One region of the Priestia sp. BR_2 genome, then DNA from elsewhere that is predicted to be linked to it. Evidence: riboswitches for the same ligand, from Rfam matches in the RefSeq annotation. Region 1 holds a riboswitch; the other holds the start of a gene.
The links. A riboswitch is a leader RNA that binds a small molecule or an ion and turns the genes downstream of it on or off. The one in region 1 is predicted to bind cyclic di-AMP.
Positions count from the first base shown of each region.

Region 1 (10,849 bases):
ATGCGGTCCATCAAGTGGATGATGCCCGGCGCCGCCTCGCACATCGCTTTGACCGGAGGCTGATTCGCAAGGAAGTCGCCGCCGTAAACGGTATCGTCAAAGTGCTCCCAAGGAGAGTCACCTTCACCTTTCGTATTTACGGCTCCATTGATGCCGCCTTGCGCGCACACGGAGTGAGAGCGTTTAACGGGTACAAGCGAGAATAGATGAACGTGAGCGCCTGCTTCCGCCGCTTTGATGGTTGCCATCAGCCCGGCGAGGCCGCCGCCCACTACGATAATATTAGATGCCATTTTTCGTTCACTCCCCTTTAACTTAAGACTGTCTTAACTACGTCGATCGCTGCCGTCGCCGCCTGGAATTCGGAACCGCGGAATGCTGTCATGGCAAGAACGAACAGCACGCTCATCAATACGAACAAGCCCATGCAGATGTAAGTGGATACCTTCTGCGCGCGCGGACCGACGGTGATGCCCCAGCTGACGAGGAACGCCCACAGGCCGTTAGCGAAGTGGAAGGTAGCGGAAACAACGCCGATGACGTACAGAATAAACAGAACCGGATTGTTCATGATGCCGTGCATCGTCGCGCCCAAATCGTCATGCGTGATTTTGCCGATCATGATTTGGAAGCGCGTATCGTACATATGCCAGATGACAAAAACGAACGTAATAACGCCGGTGATCCGTTGGATGGTGAAGCGGATGTTCCGTTCATAGTTGTAGTTGCCCACGTTGTTATTCGCCTGGTAAGCGATGTATAACCCGTAGACGCCGTGATATAGCAATGGCAGCCAGATCAGGAACAGCTCGAGGAAAAAAATTAGCGGCATGCTGTTCAAAAAATGCACCGCGCTCGCGAAGCCTTCCTTTCCACCCTCGAAAGCCTTAAAGTTGGAAATCATATGGCTGAGCAAAAATGCCCCAAGCGGTATGACACCGAGCAAAGAATGCAGCTTTCTGGAATAATACCCTTTCATCAGTTGACGTTCCCCTTTCCAATGTACAGCGTTTTCATTTTCAATCTTTCCTATTTTCAGAACAATTACACTTCCCCTGCCCTAAAAGAGGTTGTTCAAAAAGCCTTGCAACGACAAAAAGTTGCCTATTTCAGCAATCGTGTGAACAACTTGTGTCATGTTTCATGTTACTCCTTTTTTTCTTATAATGGAATTGCAATATAATTATTAATCGTTATAATCTATACGCATAAGCAACGTTTTGCACGCATGTCTATTTTAATAGGAGGATTTCCATGTTCGAAGAACTGGACGTGTTCGCCGTCGTCGTGGAGCAATCCAGCATCAATCAAGCCTCCAAGCTGCTCAACCTGTCACAGCCGGCCCTGTCCCGAAAAATAGCCAAACTGGAGGACCAGCTCGGACTGCAGCTGTTCAACCGCCGCGGCAAAAGGCTGGAACTTACCTCCATCGGGCAGATTGTGTATACCTTCGCCCTGGAGCAGCGCCAGCAGCAGATCAAATTCTTGCAGACCTTGGCCCATTACCGGGAAGGGGACCAAATCTCGATTAACCTGGGCGCCAGTCTGACCACGCTGCAGACCACCCTGCCCCCGCTGGTCAATGCCTTCATGGAGCGCCATCCGTCAGCCGAAATCAAGCTCATCACCGGCAAGACCCATGAAATCGTGTCTTATGTAAGGGATAAACGGGTCGATGTCGGCATTGTTGCTTCATCCATCAACCAGCCGGGCTTGAACTGCATTCCGCTGTTCGATGACCACCTGGAGCTTGTCATCCCGTCTTCACATCCGCTGGCGGAAATCGAGGATGTGGGCATCGAACAGCTTCAAGGCTTGCCGATGATCATATTTTCGACCGGAACCTGGTACCGCAAGCTGACGGACGATCTGTTTCACCGCTGGGGCATCATGCCCGATATCCGGATGGAGATCGACTCCTTCGAAGCGATCGTCAGGCTGATCCCGACCTGCAAGGCGGCCGCGCTGCTGCCCAAATCCTATCTGAGGCCGCAGCTGCTGTCCGATAACGGGCTCGTCGACATTCATATTCCGGCACTCATCGAAACCCGGCGAACGACTTCGCTGATCTACGGTCAAGCCTCGGAGCTGAGCAAGGCGGCCAGCCGCTGGATCGAAGAAACGGAGATCCTGTTCCGCAAGCTGGAGGAAGATAAATCGAAAAAAAACTGACGATATTTCGCAATCGTCAGTTTTTTCTACTATATTTATTTCTCGAGCATATTCACGACTTCGGACTCAAAGCGGTCCACGTTGTCATTGGAGCCGATGACGACCATAATGTCGCCGGAGTTCACGACGTCCATGGCCGTCGGAGCAACGATAATGCCGGACTGTTTATTCAGCGCCACCACGCTGACGCCGTACCGGACCCTCGTATTAAGCTCGCTCAGCGTTTTTCCGTCCATGCAGTCCGTGACCGTCATCTCCACAATCAGATAATCCTTGGATAATTCGATATAATCAAGCAGGTTTGGCGTCACGAGCTGGTGCGCTACCCGGATCCCCATATCCCGCTCGGGAAAGATGACCCGGTCCACGCCAAGCTTCTCCAGCGCCCGGCCGTGCAGCACCGATATCGCCTTGGCAACGACCATCGCGACACCCAGCTCTTTCAACAGGATGGCGGAGAGGATGCTCATCTGAATGTCGTTCCCGATCGCAACGATCCCGCAGTCGAAGTTGCGGATGCCAAGCGATTTAAGCACTTCCTCATCCGTCGCGTCCGCCACCACCGTATGCGTCAGCAGCTCGCTCATGTCCTCGACGACCTCTTCGTTCCGGTCGATGCCGAGCACCTCATATCCCTGTTCCATCAGCTCCAGCGCCAGACTGGCGCCAAATCGCCCCAAACCGATGATTGCAAATTGCTTTGGTTTCATGTCTCTCCTATACCCCTTATCCAATTATCATTTTGCCTTCCGGATGACGATATAATTCTTTACCCTTTTTCGGCCCCAGTGCATAAGCAAGCGTCAACGGCCCCAATCGACCCGCAAACATCGTAAGGCTGATCAGGATCTTGCCGAACACGGTCAAATCGGGCGTTAAGCCCATGGAGAGACCTACCGTACCGAAGGCGGATGTCGTTTCGAATAGAATCTCCAGGAAGTCCCCTTCCTCTGTCGTCGACAGAATCATCGAGACGGTTAGAACGAGCAGCAGGGCCAGCAAGGCAATGGTCAGTGCCTTCAGCACCCGCTCCTGGGCCAGGCGATAACGGAACATGACGATGTCTTCCCGCCCGCGCATCATCGCGATGACCGCCCCTACCATAATGGTAAAGGTCGTGGTTTTGATGCCACCGCCGGTTGACCCTGGAGATGCTCCGATAAACATCAGGATGACGATAAAAAATTGCGTTGCCTGTCTAAGCCCCGTAATATCTATAGTATTCGCGCCCGCCGTACGCGGCGTTACGGATTGGAATAACGCGCCGAAGAATTTTCCGCCCCAGTTCAGGGAACCCAGCGTTCTCGGATTGGTAAATTCAAATATGAGAATGACGATAAATCCGACCGCAAGCAAGGCAGCCGTCATCGTGAGCACCACCTTGGAGTGCAGGGAGAGCCTCCGCTGTTTTCGATAATCGATCAGATCGGACAGCACAATAAATCCAATGCCCCCGGAAACAATCAAGAACATCACGACGAAGTTGACTACCGGATCGTATACATACCCGGTCAAACTCCGAAAATCGCCAAACAAATCGAAGCCGGCGTTGTTAAACATCGTCACCGCATGAAAAACACCGTAATAGATCGCCCGGCCCAGCGGCATATCAAACGCCCAACGAATCGATAAAAGGACTGCGCCGCAGGCCTCGATGACAAGGGAGTACAGCAATACTCTGCGTATCAGCCTTACGATGCCTTCCATCGAGGACTGATTCATCGCTTCCTGTAAGATTAGACGGTCTTTGAGCGATATGCGTCTCTTCAGAACCAAGGCGAATAAAGTAGCCATCGTCATGAATCCGAGCCCGCCGATTTGAATCAGCAGCATGATCACGACTTCTCCGAAGGAACTGAATGTCGTTCCCGTATCCACCACGACCAGGCCCGTTACGCACGTTGCCGAGGTCGAAGTGAACAAGGCGTCAGTAAATCCAAGCGGTTCGCCCGTCGTCGTCGAGATTGGCAGCATTAACAGCCCGGTCCCGATGAAGATGATTGCCGCAAAACCAAGCACGAGAATTTGGGGCGGAGACAATGTAAGCCAGTTTAATTTAGCGTTCAATCGGACACCTTCTTTAAAAAAATCAACGAAAAAAGACACTGGAAAACGCAGTGCCTTTCGGTCTGGTTCCTGTGCAACAGCCTACGAGGTTAGCTGACGGATTCGGGCATTTCCACAGGTCGCCCTATTCATTATTCCGGGAATAATGAAATTCACCCCAATTACATGGTTCCCCCATTTTCATTACGAAATTCGGCTGGAATATTCGGTTCCTTCAAGCATGATGTGATTATAACTCAATCCGTTACGTAACCCAATGCCGTTTTTCGCCCGAAATATCTTTAAAAGAGCGCGAATTGGGCATATTCAAGAATACAAGCGTAGGGTTCTCTAACGTTTTCGAAACCTTTCATTCATTTTCATCGATTTATTTCAATATTCCGATAATTGGGATAAGCTGCTTATGGCTTTCATACTATGTTATATTGACTCTATGCGTTCTTAATCAGGCATATCGAATACCAGTGGGAGTATCAACTTTCTTAGAGGAGGAATTTCATGAATCGTGCAAGAGAGCCCTTGAAGCTGAAGCCCAATCTGAAGCAGCTCATCGCGCCTGCCGCAGTCGGCCTGATTCTGTTCCTATTATTTCAGGTATTTCCGTGGGCGAATCCGGACGATGCCGAGATGGCCTCACCGGATATCATTTCCAAGGAGCAGGCTCGGCAGGCAGCTTCAAGGTTTGCTCAGGAGCATCTGCAGTTTGCGGCTGCGGACACGGACGAAGCCTTGGTTACATATCAATCCAAATCGGAACTTTACGGATATCTGGCGAAGGAGAAGAGGCTTTCGGAATATAACAAAACCTATGAAGCCAAATATCCCTATGACGTATACCGCGTTCGCTTCAGCGAGCCTGGAGGCGATGCCCTCAATGTGGACGTGCACATGCAGAATTCCGGCATCGTCGGATTCTCGTATGATTATGCCCGTTCCAGCTTTGACCGGATCGAGCTGAACAAGGGCGAGATTCAGAGGCAGATGCTGCTCGTCGTTGAGGACGGCATGGCATTGGCCGAGAAGCAGGCGCTGGCGGAGCCATGGCTTCAGCGGGCGGGTTATGACCTGTCGAATCTGGAGCTGGTTACGAAGGAAGGGGAGCCCCGTCTCAAATATGTGGACCCTGAATCCAGGATCGGGGACTCCAGGCTGGAGCACCGCTTCACCTTCGAGCAGGGGAAATTGCGCTCTTATGAGCCCTCCTTCTCGGTGCCAGCCGCCCACTCTGCTTATGTCAACAAGCAGACGCAGGATGCCACCCTGCTGACGCTCGCCGGGTACGGCCTGTTCACCCTAATCCTGGGCATTCTTGCGATTGTGTACAGCGTGAAGACCAGGGCCTACACCTCGTTTAAGCGCGGCCTGTTCTTATCCGCGCTGCTGTTCGTCATTCAAATGCTGAATACGTATAATCTGATTCCCGTTTTCAAATCCGAAGGCATGTCGCAAACCGGCGTGCTCGGGATGATGATTTTCTATGCCGTCTATTCGCTCGTCTTCTCCGCCCTGCTCTATTTTTCCCTTGTCGGCGGCAGCGGGCTGTGGCATAAAGAAGACGGGCTCAATCCATGGCCGCGTGCCCAAGAACCCGGATACGGGCATTACGTGCTGGACAGCATGAAGCTGGGGTATATGTGGGCCTTCATCCTGCTTGGCGTCCAATCCGTCATCTTTATCGGTCTTGGTCTGACCCTGAATACATGGTCCACCACGGATGCGACGCAATCGCCTTACAACATGCTGTATCCTTGGCTGTTTCCGTTGATGGCCTGGCTGGCCGGCATATCCGAGGAGGCCGTGTACCGGCTGTTCGGCATCAAGATGGTGAAAAAGATCGTCCGCAACACCTTTGTCGCAAGCTTGATCACCTCGCTTATCTGGGCACTGGGACATACGCTCTATCCGATATACCCCGTGATCTCCCGGCCGATTGAGCTGGTCATCATCGGTTTGCTGTTCAGCTACATCTTCTTGAAATACGGGTATTTGGCGGCGATGTTCTCCCATGTCATCTTCAACAGCATCCTGATGGGCATCAGCCTGATCATGCTCAAGGATGCAGCCAACCTGCTGACCGGCGCTTTTTACATGGTGCTTCCGGCGATTGTCGCCTATGCGATTTACCGTTTCAACCCGACAAAAAAAGAGAAGCCGTATGTCACGACTCCTCCTCACGAAGTGCATTAAGAATATCCGTTGCTAATTTTTCACCGATGGAAAGGGGCTTGAAGTCTTCGACTGAAGCCTCTTTTATTTTTTTGACCGAGCCAAAATGCTTCAGCAGCATTTTGCGGCGCTTCTCCCCGATGCCCGGGATCGAATCCAGCTTGGACATCACCATCGATTTCCCGCGCTGCTCGCGGTGGAAGGAAATCGCGAAACGGTGAACCTCATCCTGAATGCGCTGGAGCAAATAGAACTCCTGGCTGTCCCGAGGCAGCGACACCGGCTCCGGCGGGTCTCCGACCATCAGCTGCGCCGTTTTATGCTTGGCATCCTTCACAAGCCCGCAGACCGGGACGAACAGCCCCAGTTCATTCTCCAGCACGTCGATGGCTGCTGAGATCTGTCCCTTCCCCCCATCGACGACAATGAGGTCCGGAAGCGGCAGATTCTCCTTCAATACACGCTCGTACCGCCGCCGGATCACTTCACGCATCGTATCGTAATCGTCCGGCCCCTGCACGGTACGGATCTTATATTTGCGATATTCCTTCTTATCCGGTTTCCCGTTGGTGAATACGACCATGGCCGATACCGGATTTGCGCCCTGGATGTTCGAGTTATCAAACGCCTCGATCCGGTTCAGCGACTGGAGGCCGATCACCTCGCCCAGATTGGCCGCTGCAACCGAGGTCCGTTCTTCATCGCGCTCAATCAAGCGGAATTTCTCGTCCAGCGACACCTTCGCGTTATCCGACGCCATGCCGACCATCTGTTTCTTCAAGCCCCGCTGCGGCACGTGAACCTTCACGCCCAGCCATTCCTGCAAGGCGGCAGCGCCCCCGGCAGCATCCACGAGGCCAGCGGCCTCCGCCTGCTCCGCTTGGGCTTGGACAAGGACTTCCTGCTGTTCTTCGGATGTATCCGCGGTCAGCTTCTTCTCTGTTTCCGCGGCTTCGTCTGCGTTCCGGGCACCCTGATCCCCGGCGCTATCAGTGGCCGTCTCGGAGCCGGTCTCCTCTGCCAACAGCGGCCCAGGCAGCAGAATTTCCTGCGGCAATGCAGGATTATCGCTGTAATACTGGGCTATGAACGACATGAAATCACTGTGCGCATCCCCGTAGAACGGAAAAACGGACTTGTTGCGCTGCACCATTTTGCCTTGGCGCATGTACAGAATCTGCACGCACATCCAGCCTTTGTCCACGGCATAACCGAACACGTCGCGATCCCGGGTATCCGTTGTCGTGATCTTCTGCTTCTCCATCAAGGTATCGATATGGATGATTTGGTCCCGCAGCTCCTTGGCACGCTCGAAATACAAATCCTCCGCGGCCTCCTGCATCTTTCGCTGCAGTTCCTTCTTGATCTCTTCGTGCCCGCCGCTCAGGAAGGAAGTAATCTCTCCCGTAATCTGTTCATAGGCGGATTTCGGCACTTCTTTCACGCATGGAGCCAAGCATTGTCCCATATGGTAATACAAGCAGACCTCTTTCGGCATCACGCCGCATTTGCGCAGTGGATACATCCGGTCCAGCAGCTTTTTGGTCTGCTGCGCCGCATACGCGTTCGGATAAGGACCGAAGTATTTGGCTTTATCTTTAAGCACCCTCCTGGTCACTTCCAGGCGAGGATGCTCTTCATTCGTTATTTTAAGGTAGGGATAGGTTTTATCGTCCTTCAGCAGCACATTAAATCTCGGCTGATGGGCTTTGATCAGATTGCACTCCAGAATTAACGCTTCCATGTTGCTGCCCGTCACGATGTATTCGAAATCGCGGATTTCCGAAACGAGCATCTGGGTCTTCCCGTTATGGCTCCCGGTAAAATACGAGCGCACCCGGTTCTTCAGCACTTTGGCCTTGCCCACGTATATAATCGTGCCTTCATGGTTCTTCATCAGGTAGCAGCCCGGCTGATCCGGCAGCAATGCCAGCTTGTGGCGAATATTCTCCTGCGCCTTCTCCTGCTCCTGAAGCCGTTTGGCAGAATCGTCCATGCTATTCCTCCTCTCCAAGGAGATTGTATGATATTAACAATATTAATATAAACCATGATAATGAACCACACAAAGCGCCTCCGGGTTACACCGAAGGCGCTGTATGAAAGCGGATTGCAGTCTATGGCAAATCCTGCTTATTGATGTTTTGCAATAATGCCCTTCAAGGCTTCTTTGGAGTTCAGACCTACGACTTTATCGACAGGCTGGCCGTCTTTAAAGAAGATCATGGTCGGAATGCTCATGACGCCGAAGCGTGCAGCGGATTCCGGATTCTCATCCACGTTCACCTTTGCAATTTTTACATCATCGCCGAGTTCTGAAGACAATTCGTCCAGAATCGGAGCAAGCATTTTACAAGGGCCGCACCATGGCGCCCAGAAATCAACTACAACCGTGCCTTGTCCTTCTACTTCATTGACGAAGGTTTGGTCGGTAACATTGACGATAGCCATTGTATTCTCCTCCTCACAGGATAAGATCGGGTAAAGTGCGAATCATAATTGTCGAATGGGTCGACGAATTTAGTATACCACAATCGGCCGGAAAAAGTGAAATATACTCACCTAAAGAAAGAGGTTTTCACGGGATTTTTATGCAATCTTTACAAATGATTTGCGCATTGGGTATACTACTAGTAACAAGTCGGGTGACGGTCAAGTTTTTCGTGTTCGCACGGCATGTTCACCTTTTGAGGAGGCAAGCACCATGGATGTAAACGTACGCGTTAACGATCCACGGGAGCACATCAATGAAGAACCACGCAATGACTTTGGCGATTTGATGATGGGCTTCGTGGGGATGTTCGGTTTCATGACCATCATCTTTTTCGGATTCGTCATTATCAAGTTCTTGGTCGGTTAATATTTGATGATTCCTTGTGCACAGATAAAAAGTCTGATCCTGCCGCGCTCCATGCGCAAGCGGGATCAGACTTTTTACGCTTCAAGAGACGTTTGTCCACTCTGTTCATGTGCTCGTTGCAAACGTCTAGAACTTCCCTCTCTGGTTCTCTCCGAACAAATGAACGACATCCACGAAAGGCGCGATCCTGTTCATCAACCGCTGCCCTTTGTGAAGCTCCTCGCCGTCCTTGCTCGTGAAGCTGAGATGCTGCTCCAGCCCGTCGAGCGGATAGTTCGACGTATAGAAGGTCGGCAGCCGGTTCATCCGGAAATTCAGGATGGAACCGAGGACATGATCTCGTACCCACGGATTCAAATTCTCCGCTCCAATGTCGTCAAAGATCAGCAGGTCGCAATGCTTCATCGTCTCGACCATGTCCTTCAGCTTCTGGCCGTCCTGCATCATGGTTTTCAGATCTTCCACGAAATCGGGCATATAGACGATCACGCCGGAGTGGCCCGCTTTCGCAAGCTCATGCATTAAGTAACCCATCAGGTACGTTTTCCCGGTACCGAACGAACCGGTCAGATACAAGCCGCGCGGGGACAGGCCGTTCTCCTTCGTATCCCGGATATATTTGAAGACCTGGTGCACCGCAGGTGCCCGCAAGCGGTCCTTCGCCATAATCTCCATATTGTCGTACCCTTCGCTCAAGGCATGCTCGTCAACATAAAAGCTGCGAATCCGCTTTTTGATCTGATCCTCATTGGTTTTTGCAATCTGCAGGGAGCACGGCGCCTTCCGTTCATAGATCTCCACCGTGCCGTTCATCCGCTGGATATCCAGCTTGCTGAAATGTCCCTGGAAATCATTCGGACACCGGTCCAGACCCGGGCATGCCTGGCAGTGGGCCTGGTCTCCCGCATATTGATACAGCTTGCTTAAATTCAATCGTATGACCCGGTCATCGATCTCGGGATATTCGCTTCGCAGTGCTTGAATCAGAGGATTCCTGAGCAAATCCTCCGTAATCTGCTCGGTTCTGCGCAGGAGCGCAGTACTTTTCATGCTTTCCAGCAGTTCACCAAGGGACTCCATCACCTGTTCCCTCCTCTCTTAAGCGGGATATTCCTTATCCGCCCTTCTTGTTGCCAGCCTGCATTTCTGCCGCAAACCGCATCATTTCTTCGAACTCCTCATCCGATACGGCCTCCGCCTGATCGGTCTCCAAAGCCACTGGAATTTCCGGCTTCGCCTTTCCGCCTTTAGCGTATGTACGCGTGCGCTGCGAGGCTGCCTTCTGCTTGCCTTTCATCTTGGCTTGATCCCGTATATACTGAACGGCTTTCTCATAGCTGTTTACTTGCTTCAGCAGCATGTTGGAAGCGATGGCCTCCACAAAGTTGCGGTTGATCCGCTGCTCGCCGCCTGCGGCAATGAGCGACATCAAATAATGAATGAGCACGTTGATGACTTCGCCCGGCAGCTTGTAGCTCAGGTCGATCTTTTCGAAGATGTCCAGAAACTGCGCGGGAACCGAGCCCGGGAAGAACGTCTGCAGGAGCCGTGTATAAGGCTCGTTGCGAAGCATCATATTATATT
Region 1 covers NZ_JAVFHM010000294.1:59,806-70,654, reverse strand. Annotated here, with positions in the region: gene sdhA (succinate dehydrogenase flavoprotein subunit) at 1-293, opposite strand, end outside; gene RB298_RS24010 (succinate dehydrogenase cytochrome b558 subunit) at 311-979, opposite strand; gene RB298_RS24005 (LysR family transcriptional regulator) at 1,255-2,172, shown strand; gene RB298_RS24000 (potassium channel family protein) at 2,208-2,882, opposite strand; gene RB298_RS23995 (TrkH family potassium uptake protein) at 2,899-4,239, opposite strand; cyclic di-AMP (ydaO/yuaA leader) riboswitch at 4,303-4,447, opposite strand; gene RB298_RS23990 (CPBP family intramembrane glutamic endopeptidase) at 4,738-6,426, shown strand; gene uvrC (excinuclease ABC subunit UvrC) at 6,398-8,401, opposite strand; gene trxA (thioredoxin) at 8,539-8,856, opposite strand; gene RB298_RS23975 (hypothetical protein) at 9,110-9,265, shown strand; gene dnaI (primosomal protein DnaI) at 9,392-10,345, opposite strand; gene RB298_RS23965 (replication initiation and membrane attachment family protein) at 10,380-10,849, opposite strand, start outside.

Region 2 (10,849 bases), on a different contig from region 1:
CGACAAAGCTCCGCTCGAGAAATGCTGCGCGGACGATGTTTTTCATGCCGAACCTGATCGGCGGCCTGATTCTGGGTTACATCTGGCAGTTTATTTTTACGGATGCGTTCAGCTTCCTGGGCGAGAAGACCGGATTCGACAGCGTGTTCTTTAACTGGCTGCTGCATCCGCAGTTTGCGCTGTATGCGATCGTTGCGGTATTCACCTGGCAGCTGGCAGGTTATACGATGATCATCTACATCGCGGGCATCCAGGGGATTCCGGATGAACTAATGGAAGCGGCGAAGGTCGATGGCGCCAACCTGTGGCAGCGACTGAAGAGCATCGTGTTCCCGCTGTTAATGCCTTCGTTCACGATCTGTCTGTTCCTGACGCTGTCCGGGGCGTTCAAAATCTATGACGTGAACCTGTCGTTGACCAAGGGCGGTCCGAGCAATGCGACGGAGATGTTTGCGATGAATATTTTCAACGAAATTTTCGCTTACGGTAATTATGGATTAGGTCAGGCGAAAGCGATCATCTTCTTCCTGATTGTGGCCGGACTCACGCTGACGCAAGTCATCATCACGAAGAGAAGAGAGGTGCAGATGTAATGAAGAAATCAGGCAAATGGCTGCTCGATATCCTGCTGTTCCTCGCCTCGCTGGTCTTCTTGTCTCCTGTCTTCATCATGCTGATCAACTCCTTTAAGGATCGTGCCGAGCTGTATGAGAATGCGCTTGCGCTGCCTTCTTCCTTCAGCTTTGAGTATTATAAATCCGCGATGGAGAAGATGAATTTCTTCACGGCACTAGGTAACTCGCTGTATGTCACCGTCATCTCGGTGATCATCGTCATCGTGCTCGCCTCCATGACGGCATGGATGCTGGTACGGACGGACAATAAGCTGAGCAAGGTCATTTTCTTCACGTTTGTGGCGACCATGCTGATTCCGTTCCAGACGCTGATGATGCCGCTGATGCAGGTGATGGACTGGATTCGCACCAATCTGCACATTCCGATGCTCAACACCCATGAGGGCTTGATCTATATGAACGTCGGCTTTACGTCCAGTATGGCGGTCTTCCTGTACCACGGGTTCATCAAATCCGTGCCCGTCGCGCTGGAGGAGGCGGCTACGCTTGACGGCTGCTCCAAGCTGGGCGTGTTCTGGCGGATCGTGTTCCCGCTGCTGAAGAACATCAGCGTGACCATCGCGATCCTGAACGTCATCGCGCTGTGGAACGACTATCTGCTTCCATCGCTGACGCTGTCGGACAAAGGGCTGCGGACAATCCCGCTCTCGACCTTCTATTTCTTCGGAGAATTCACGATCGTGTGGAACCAGGCGATGGCCGGCCTGACGCTGACGATCATCCCGGTTGTCATTTTCTACGTTTTCGCGCAGAAATACATTATCAAAGGGATTGCCGCAGGTGCTGTGAAATGAGGCGGATCATTACGAGAGCCGACGATTATGCTTCCAGCCGTTCCGCCAATGCTGCGATTGCCAGGACCGTTGAGGCCGGATTCATCAAAAATGTGTCCATTATGGCGCCCGGTCCTTATCTTGCCGAGGCCGCGCAGCTGCTGGCGCATCGCAAGGACATCTGCTTCGGCTTCCATATGACGCTGAACGCCGAATGGGATAACGTACGCTGGGGACCTGTTGCCGCGAAGGAACAGGTTCCTTCGCTTGTCGATCGGGCCGGGTACTTCTATCAGGACCCGAGCTTGTTTCAACATCATCCGCCTTCGCTGCAGGAGATCCTTATGGAGTGCGAAGCGCAGCTGGATAAACTGACTGCGGCTGGCTTCAACATTTCTTACGCGGATTCCCATATGCTGCCCGAGCGCTTCATTCCCGGGCTGCAAGAGGAGCTGGACCGCTGGATGGAAGCGAAGGGGCTCATCAACCACCGATATTACTACAACTTTTTCCCTGGCGGCGTTCCGGACGGGGCCGAGTCGTTTGAAAGGCTGCTTGGCGGCCTGACGGACGAACAGTACTTCTTCCTGTCCCATCCGGCGCTGTATTCGGAGGAAATGGTGCAGTGCGGCAATGCTCAAGTGGATGGGGAGGAGCTGGCGCGAGGGCGTGATCAGGAGGCCGCTTTCCTTGCTCGGGAGGACTTGAACGAGATTAGCGAACGTTGGGGCTTCCGTGCCGTGCGATATGATGAAGCGGCGCCGATATCTGGTGTATAATGGAAGGGTCATGATGAATTTATCTTGTTATACAGGGAGAGGCGGAATAGGATGAACACGAACACGGTTCGATTATTGCCAAGAAGTACCCCCGAAAACCAAGGAATCTCATCTCAGTCCATCAAACGTTTTATCGGCTCGATTCAGGAGAAGGAGCTTGAGCTGCACAGCTTCATGCTGGTTCGGCACGGGCATTCCGTCGCGGAGGGCTGGTGGAAGCCGTACGACTCGGACAAACCGCATATGCTGTTCTCGCTAAGCAAGAGCTTTACCTCTACCGCGATTGGACTCCTGGTCCAGGAGGGCCGGATTACGCTGGAGGATCGGGTGATCGGCTTTTTCCCGGAAAACAAACCGGAGGATCCGTCCCCGAATCTGTCCGCGATGACGATACGCGACTTGCTGATCATGGGCACGGGACATGCCCAGGAGCCTGCCATCCAGTCCGATATTTGGGTGGATGATTTCTTCAAGCAAGCAGTCGAGCATGAACCTGGAACCCACTTTGTATATAACAGCGCAGCGACGTACATGCTCTCGGCCATTCTGCAGAAGGTCACCGGCATTACGCTGCTGGATTATTTGCAGCCCCGTCTGTTCGAACCGCTCGGCATTCAGGGGGCTGCATGGGAAAGCTGCCCGCAGGGAATCAACACCGGCGGCTGGGGTCTTAAGCTGAAGACCGAGGACATCGCCAAGTTTGGCCAACTCTATCTTCAGAAGGGAGAATGGGATGGCCGGCGCCTGATTCCGGAGGCTTGGATTGAAGAAGCGACCTCCAAGCAGATATCCAACGGACCTGCGGATTCCTCTTCGGACTGGACCGAAGGATACGGCTATCAATTCTGGATGTGCCGCCATGGAGCATACCGCGGCGACGGCGCGTTCGGACAATTCTGCATCGTGATCCCGGAGCAGGATGCGGTCCTGGCGATTACCTCCGGCCTTGGAGATATGCAGGACGTGCTGAATGAGGTATGGGAGCATTTGCTGCCGGCGATGGGAGCAGATCCGCTGCCGGCCGATGCGGACGCGGCCTCATCCCTTGCCGGAACGCTGCAAGCGCTTAAGCTGGATCCGCCAAGCGAGGAGGCTTTATCTCCGATGGAGAAGGACGTATCCGGGATCGTCTATGATCTCGAAGAGAACGAGGAGAAGCTGCATTCGTTCTCCGTCCGGTTTGAAGAGGATGGCGGGGTGATGGAGCTTACGGGGGAACATGGCGTCAACTCGATTGCCCTTGGCCGGAGCGAGTGGAAGTCGGGAACCACGAAGCTGATCATGATGACGGATCAAGCGTATGCTGCCTCCATGACCTGGAAGGATGACCGGACGCTGCAGCTGACCGTCAGGCTGACCGAGACGCCGTTCTACTTAACGACGGAATGCACCTTCAGCGAAGAAGGCATTCATCTTGCCTACTGGATGAACCAATCCTTCGAAGGCAAGGTGGTCCGGGAGATGAAGGGCAAAGCCAGGGCATAATGCCGACAAAACAAGGTACAGTAAAAACCTCTCCATGATCATGGAGAGGTTTTTTTGGCATGCCGTATTCAGAACCGTTCCGACACCACCTTCGGCTGCGTGAACAAGAGCAGGTAGTCGCGGCCGCCGGCTTTGGAATCCGTTCCGGACATATTGAAGCCGCCGAACGGGTGGGTGCCCACCAAGGCGCCGGTGCATTTCCGGTTCAAATACAGGTTGCCGACATGGAAATCGCGCCGTGCCTGCTCCAGATGCGCGCGGTTGTTCGAGATCACCGCGCCGGTCAGCCCATAATCGGTATTATTGGCGAATTGAATCGCTTCGTCGAAGGAGGCTGCCTTTGTGAAGGCCACCACCGGGCCGAAGATTTCCTCCTGGGAAATACGGGCAGTGCTGTCCACATCCGCAAAAATCGTAGGCTGAATGAAATACCCCTCCGGATCGCCCGGAAATCCGCCAAGTACCAGCTTGCCTTCGCTTTTCCCGACTTCGATATAGTCGAGAATTTTACGGTACGCCTTATCGTCGATGACGGGTCCCACCTGAGCCTCGGCATGGGAGGGGCTTCCGATCACCAGCTTCTTGGAGCGCTCGATGACCTTCTGCAGCACGGTATCATAAACGTCCTTATGCACGATGGCTCTGGAGCAGGCGGAGCATTTCTGGCCGGAGAAGCCGAAGGCCGAAGCGGTAATCGCATCCGCAGCAAGGTCCAAATCGGCTTCGTTGTCCACGATGATGGCGTCTTTCCCGCCCATTTCGGCGATGACGCGCTTGATCCATCGCTGCCCCGGCTGCGTTTTGGCCGCACGCTCTTGAATTCGCAGTCCAACGTCGCGAGAACCCGTAAAGCTGACAAACCTGGTCAAAGGGTGATCCACCAAATAGTCGCCCACTTCCTGACCCGGACCAGGCAGGAAGTTAACGACACCCGGAGGCAGGCTGACTTCTTCCAGAAGCTGCACGAATTTGGCGGCTATGACCGGGGTGGTGCTCGCCGGTTTCAGCACAACGGTGTTGCCGGAGACGATGGCCGCCGTAGTCATACCGGCCATAATCGCGAGCGGGAAGTTCCAAGGCGGAATGACGATTCCGACGCCAAGCGGGATGTAATCGAGATGATTCTCTTCCTCCTCGTGGACCGTCAGCGGCTGGGGCGCGCTCAGGCGCTGCATTTCGCGGGCATAGAACTCCATGAAATCGATCGCTTCGGCCGTATCCGCGTCCGCTTCGGCACGCGTCTTGCCGGCTTCGAGGGTCATCAGCGCGGAGAACTCCAGCTTGCGCCGCCGCATGATTGCCGCGGCCTTGAACAGGTAGCGTGCCCGCTCGTTCGCCTCGGTGTGCTTCCACGTCTCAAAAGTACGCGCCGCCGTCTGAATGGCTTGCTCGGCAAGCTCGGTATCCGCTTGGGACACGACGCCGATGACTTGGCGCTTGCGCGACGGATTGACCGACTTTGCGGTACGCTCCGTATGGATTTTGGCACCGCCGATAACCAAGGGGTACGATTGGCCAAGCTCGGCTTCGACCCCGGATAACGCCGCATCGTATAACTTGTTGTTCCACTCGTTGTTGAAGTCCATAAATGGTTCGTTCCGAAAAGGTGCTCGCATGGGGAGGCCCCTCCTTAACATGATATGAATCGAAGCTTCAGGCCAATGGTCCAGCTGCGGATCGTCATGGTGGCATGGTTAGGATCTCCTGGTGAAAACCTCTATTTAAATATGTATGTCTTCCTGCATGCCGTCATGATTTTTGCATATGAGTTAGATAGAGTGCATTTTGGTTTACCTGGCAAAGGGGGCGCGCGCATGGACGGAACCGAGCTGTACCGTAAAGTGATCCTGACGGTGTCCGGCAATAAACTCGTGAAATGGCTGTCGATCAAGTACGGCCGGAAATTGGCTGGCCGATTCATTGCCGGCGATACCTTGGATGAGGCGCTGGACGAAATCGAGAGGCTGAACGCGAAAGGCATTCTCGTTACGCTGGATCATTTGGGGGAGGGCATTACGACGCTGGATGAAGCGGCCGGGTACCGGGAGGAATATTTGAAGCTGGTGGAAGGGATTGCGAGGCGCGAAGTGCAATCGAACGTATCCTTGAAACCGACGCAAATGGGCATGGCCCTGGACCCCGAGAAGGCTTACGAAAACATCAGGTCGGTGGTAAGAAAGGCTAAAGAGCACCGCAACTTCGTTCGCCTGGACATGGAGGATTCGCCGTATACCCAGGCAACCATCGATATGACGCTCCGCCTTCATAAGGAGGGGCTGACCAATGTGGGGACCGTGATGCAGGCCTACTTGTTCCGTACGGAGGAGGACGTGAAGAATCTGTTAAGGGCCGGCGTTAATCTGCGGCTGGTAAAGGGCGCGTACAAAGAGCCGGGAACCATCGCCTTTCAGCAGAAGCGGGAGGTCATTGACAACTACAAGAAATTGGTCAAAATGCATTTCGACCAAGGAGCCTACGTCGCGATTGCCTCGCATGATGACAACATCATCGACTGGGTGAAGGTATTTGCCGAGCAGAGCCGCATAGACAAACAGGACTATGAATTTCAGATGCTGTATGGACTGCGAATGAACGATCAAGCAGCGCTTGCGCAGGACGGCTACCGTATCCGGTGTTATATGCCCTATGGAACGATGTGGTACCCGTATTTCACCCGGAGGTTGGCAGAGAAGCCGGCCAACCTGATGATGGTGCTCAAAAATATGTTCAAGTGAGCGGGATCCGATTGCAGAACCCCGTCAAAATGCCTGATGAAATAAGTGGCTTTTTGACGGGGTTCTTCATGGTTTCAAAAAACATCAGGCTGCTTAGAAGTGCCCGATCCAAAGGAAACGGGTACAGCAGCTCTCTGTAGCTGCTGCCCCTAGAAATGATAATACGCCTCCGAGCAATTCATAAGGAAGGAGCGCTCTAGCGGCAGTCCGCCTAAACGCTCTCGAGTGATGTGCCGATGCAGGTTGATCTCCAGATCGGCGAGGGCCGATACAGCAAGTTGCATCCGTGCGGGTCCCCACTGCTGCTGCTTTCGGGCATAGCGAATGGCCTCAGTCACGGACATGCCTCTCAGCCTTGAGAAGACGGATGCCCAGCGGACCAGGTCCGAAAATTCTCTCTTGCTTGGCAGGGCATATTCGACATATCCTGCCGCGTCTTTGCAGCTGACTTTGAACAAGCCGCAGTTCCAGCCATGATCGCTCCATGGGATAAAGCGTTCGGCCGAGCCCCGGTCGAAACGAAATATCTCCATATGGCGGATAGTCTCTTCACCTAATGCAGGCACTGCGGTTTCGATGACGGGTGTAAGCGCTGCCTCGATGAGTTTCGTCATGATATGATCTACGCTCCTTTATAAGAATGTTATATGCACGGCAAATAGGCCTGGTGAGCAGAGAAACCCCGCTCTCCAGGCCTATTTATGGTTAGAGCCCCAATTCCGGCGGCCGCTATGCCAAAGCTTGGATGGTATTCTCTCTCAACAACGCGCCTACGAGGTTAGCTGACGGATTCGGACTGAGAGCACCCTACCGCTGGGCCCTTCGATCCTAGGCGCAGCGGATTCACCCCATTCACCAATCGAAGACTGGTGACTTTGGTTCCCCCGTCTCCCGGTCTGTCGGGAGCTCGGCGTATCACGTGTTTCGGATAGATGGATGAATCATACGCCGGAGGAAACGAAAAGTAAATGACCGTATGGGACGAATAGATTCCGAAATGTGATGAAAACGGTAAAAGAAAACGCGTACAATCGGCCGTGTCATCTATTATCGTGGCAAAATCTCGGTATCTCGTTGGATTGCGATAAATAAGAGAAAACAAGAGAAATACATAGTATAGAGCAGTATTCGGAAGATAAAGACGAAATACTGCTTGGTTCCTGTTCGACATAACGCTAGATGTGTTTTTGCTCACATTTACATCCTGCGGGGCCGGACGTATGATACGAACTATGAATTGACGGTCATCAACGACCAAGGCATACGGGCAGCCGTTTCATGAAGGTCTAAAGGCAGTGTGAGAGCTGCCCCTAAGCCTTTATGGATCGATGGCGAAGGCACCATGGGCCTTGCTGAGATTTGAAGGTAGAGGCGACTCTCACCGCGTGAACCTCCTGTTGCTGTGCTGTTATGCCCAGTCTGGATGACAAGTCAATGGCTAATAGAATAACATGCTACTCGTTATTAATTTTCGCTGAGTCCTTGAATGGAAAAGGAACGGGGGAACCAGTCGGGAGATGAACCTGATCTCTCTGGGGTGAATCCTGTAGACAAGATAACGGTCTATGGGTAGGGCGACTCTCACGCCCGAATCCGTCAGCTAACCTCGTAAGCGTATCGAGAGAGGCAACGATTGTCGTGGACTTGGGCCACGGTGTATTTCACCGTGTCCTGTAAGAAGCCTGCGGGAAGAGTTCTTCTCTTTCCGCAGGCTTCTTTGTTGTTGCCTTCTCTTTCTGACCTTAGGAGGAGAAACGAAGATGGAGAAACCACAGGAATTCATCCTGGTATCCGCGCCGAACAAGGCCGGGGAGGAATTCGTCCGCCAGCTGATTCACAAACGTGTTCCGTTTGCGGCTATAGCCAACAACCGGGCTGAGCAGCAGAGGCTGCGAGAACTGGGCTGCAAACCCATCATTTTGATTGATACAAGAGACGAGCAGACCTGGATCATTCCCGAGTTTCCCGTCAGCAAGGTGTTTCTGTTCGAAAGCAGCTTGAATCTGTGCTGCCGCTACTTGCGGATCTGCCGGACATGGACCTCGGAGTCGATTTACGTGATCACCCATTCCGGCAATCCGCGCTTGATATACAAAGGGCTGGGTGCCGATGTGGTGCTTCATACGAATCATCATCAGGTGTCCTTTCTGATGGCATCCGTTATGAGCTAAGCGTTTGGACTGACGCCACAAGAGTTAGGGGAGGTTACATTCATGCAGGATTTAGTTATGGTGCTCATTTTGGGAGGAACCTACGGACTGCTCATGCTGTTTATGTCCTGGTGCGGGCGCGTGGTTTCGGAACCGGAGGCTGATCAGCCGTGATGATCATGTTGATATTCACGATTTTTATTTTTCTCTATTTGATTTATGCGCTGATTCACCCTGAAAAATTCTAGGGAAACGGCTGAAGGAGGAAGGCATCGTCATGGGCATTTTACAAATTGCCATCGTTATACTCGTTCTAGTGCTGCTGGTCAAGCCGCTGGGAACTTATCTATATCAGGTGTTTCGTTATGAAAGCAATGGAACGGACAGATGGTTCTCCTGGGCGGAGAAACCGATCTTTGCTCTGATCGGCTTGAAAGAACGCAAGGGGATGACATGGAAAGGATATGCCGTCAGCTTTGTGTTAACGAATATCGTGCTGGTTGCGGCGGGCTACTTGATTCTGCGGCTGCAGAAGGTGCTGCCGCTGAACCCGAACGGCATCGGCCATATGGAACCGACCTTGTCGTTCAATACGATGATCAGCTTCATGACCAATACGAATCTTCAGCATTACAGCGGGGAGTCGGGATTGTCTTATCTGGCCCAGATGGCCGTCATTACGATGATGATGTTTACGTCCGCGGCGACCGGGCTGTGCGTGGCGATTGCTTTTATCCGGGCGGTGACCAGCAAGGGCACGACCGTCGGCAACTTTTTTGAGGACTTCGTTAAGGCGCATACCCGGGTATTCATTCCGGCTGCTTTCATCATTGCGATGGTGCTGGTGGCGCTGCAGGTGCCGCAGACCCTGAAGCCTACGCTCAGCGTCACGACGCTGGAAGGAAGCGAGCAGCAAATAGCGGTGGGTCCGGTGGCTGCGCTCGAATCGATCAAGCATCTGGGCACCAATGGGGGCGGTTTTATGGGGGCCAACTCGGCGCATCCGTTCGAGAACCCGTCCCCGCTGACCAATGTGATCGAGATTCTGTCCATGTGGAGTCTCGGGGCGGCGCTTCCTTACACATTTGGTTTGTTCGCGAAGAGCCGTAAGCAGGGCTGGATCATATTCTCGGTAATGATGACCTTGTTTATCGGCTTCCTGTCCTTGAACTATGCCGCGGAAACCAACGGCAACCCGGCATTAAACCAGCTGGGCATCGACGCCTCGCAAGGCAGCATGGAGGGCAAGGAGGTCCGGTTCGGGATCGCCCAATCCTCCCTGTTTACGACGGTGACAACTGCGGCCACGACCGGGTCGGTCAACAACATGCATGATACGCTCACGCCGCTCGGCGGGATTTCGCCGTTGTCCCTGATGATGCTGAATTCCGTTTTTGGCGGAAAAGGCGTCGGGCTGATGAACATGCTCATGTACGCGATCCTGGCGGTGTTCCTGGCCGGTCTTATGGTTGGCCGTACCCCCGAATTTCTCGGCAGAAAAATCGAGGCCCGGGAGATGAAGCTGATCGCGATTGTCATTCTGGTACACCCATTGATCATCCTTGCTCCGACGGCGCTCGCGCTCATGACGGATGCGGGACAGGCGGGCATTGCCCATTCGGGCTTTCACGGCATCTCGCAGGTGCTTTACGAATACACGTCATCCGCTGCCAATAACGGCTCCGGGTTTGAGGGCCTTGCGGATAACACGCCGTTCTGGAACATCAGCACCGGACTGGTCATGCTGATCGGGCGCTATATTTCGATGATTGCCCTGCTGGCGGTGGGCGGCTCTCTGATGCGGAAGCAGTGGGTTCCCGAGACGCTCGGAACGTTCCGGACAGATAATAAGCTTTTTGCCGGCATTCTCATCGCGGTGGTCCTGATCATCGGTGCCTTGACCTTCCTGCCTGTGCTGGTGCTGGGACCGATTGCCGAGCATCTGACGATTCGTTAAATAGAAAAGGTGGCCTATTACCATGAATAATACGAGAAAAAAAGCGATGTCCCAAGAGATGGTCCGTCAGGCGCTGAAGGACAGCTTCACGAAGCTGAATCCCGTCCTGATGATGAGAAATCCGGTCATGTTTGTCGTGGAGGCCGGGACTCTGGTTGTGCTGCTTATGACGATATTTCCGTCCTATTTCGGTACCGAGGGCAGTATCGGATTTAACCTGACCGTGTTCGTCATCCTGCTGTTCACGCTGCTGTTCGCAAACTTCGCAGAGGCGCTTGCCGAAGGGCGCGGCAAGGCGCAGGCCGATTCCCTTAAGCAGTCGAAGCAGGAAATGA
Region 2 covers NZ_JAVFHM010000305.1:174,843-185,691, reverse strand. Annotated here, with positions in the region: gene RB298_RS26465 (carbohydrate ABC transporter permease) at 1-593, shown strand, start outside; gene RB298_RS26460 (carbohydrate ABC transporter permease) at 593-1,429, shown strand; gene RB298_RS26455 (polysaccharide deacetylase family protein) at 1,426-2,187, shown strand; gene RB298_RS26450 (serine hydrolase domain-containing protein) at 2,239-3,672, shown strand; gene pruA (L-glutamate gamma-semialdehyde dehydrogenase) at 3,741-5,288, opposite strand; gene RB298_RS26440 (proline dehydrogenase family protein) at 5,487-6,407, shown strand; gene RB298_RS26435 (hypothetical protein) at 6,557-7,021, opposite strand; cyclic di-AMP (ydaO/yuaA leader) riboswitch at 7,158-7,330, opposite strand; cyclic di-AMP (ydaO/yuaA leader) riboswitch at 7,870-8,038, shown strand; gene RB298_RS26430 (hypothetical protein) at 8,168-8,578, shown strand; gene RB298_RS26425 (potassium-transporting ATPase subunit F) at 8,731-8,805, shown strand; gene kdpA (potassium-transporting ATPase subunit KdpA) at 8,835-10,514, shown strand; gene kdpB (potassium-transporting ATPase subunit KdpB) at 10,537-10,849, shown strand, end outside.
Region 2: it holds a riboswitch for cyclic di-AMP, as region 1 does, so the genes downstream of both, RB298_RS26435 (hypothetical protein) here and RB298_RS23995 (TrkH family potassium uptake protein) in region 1, are expected to answer to the same signal.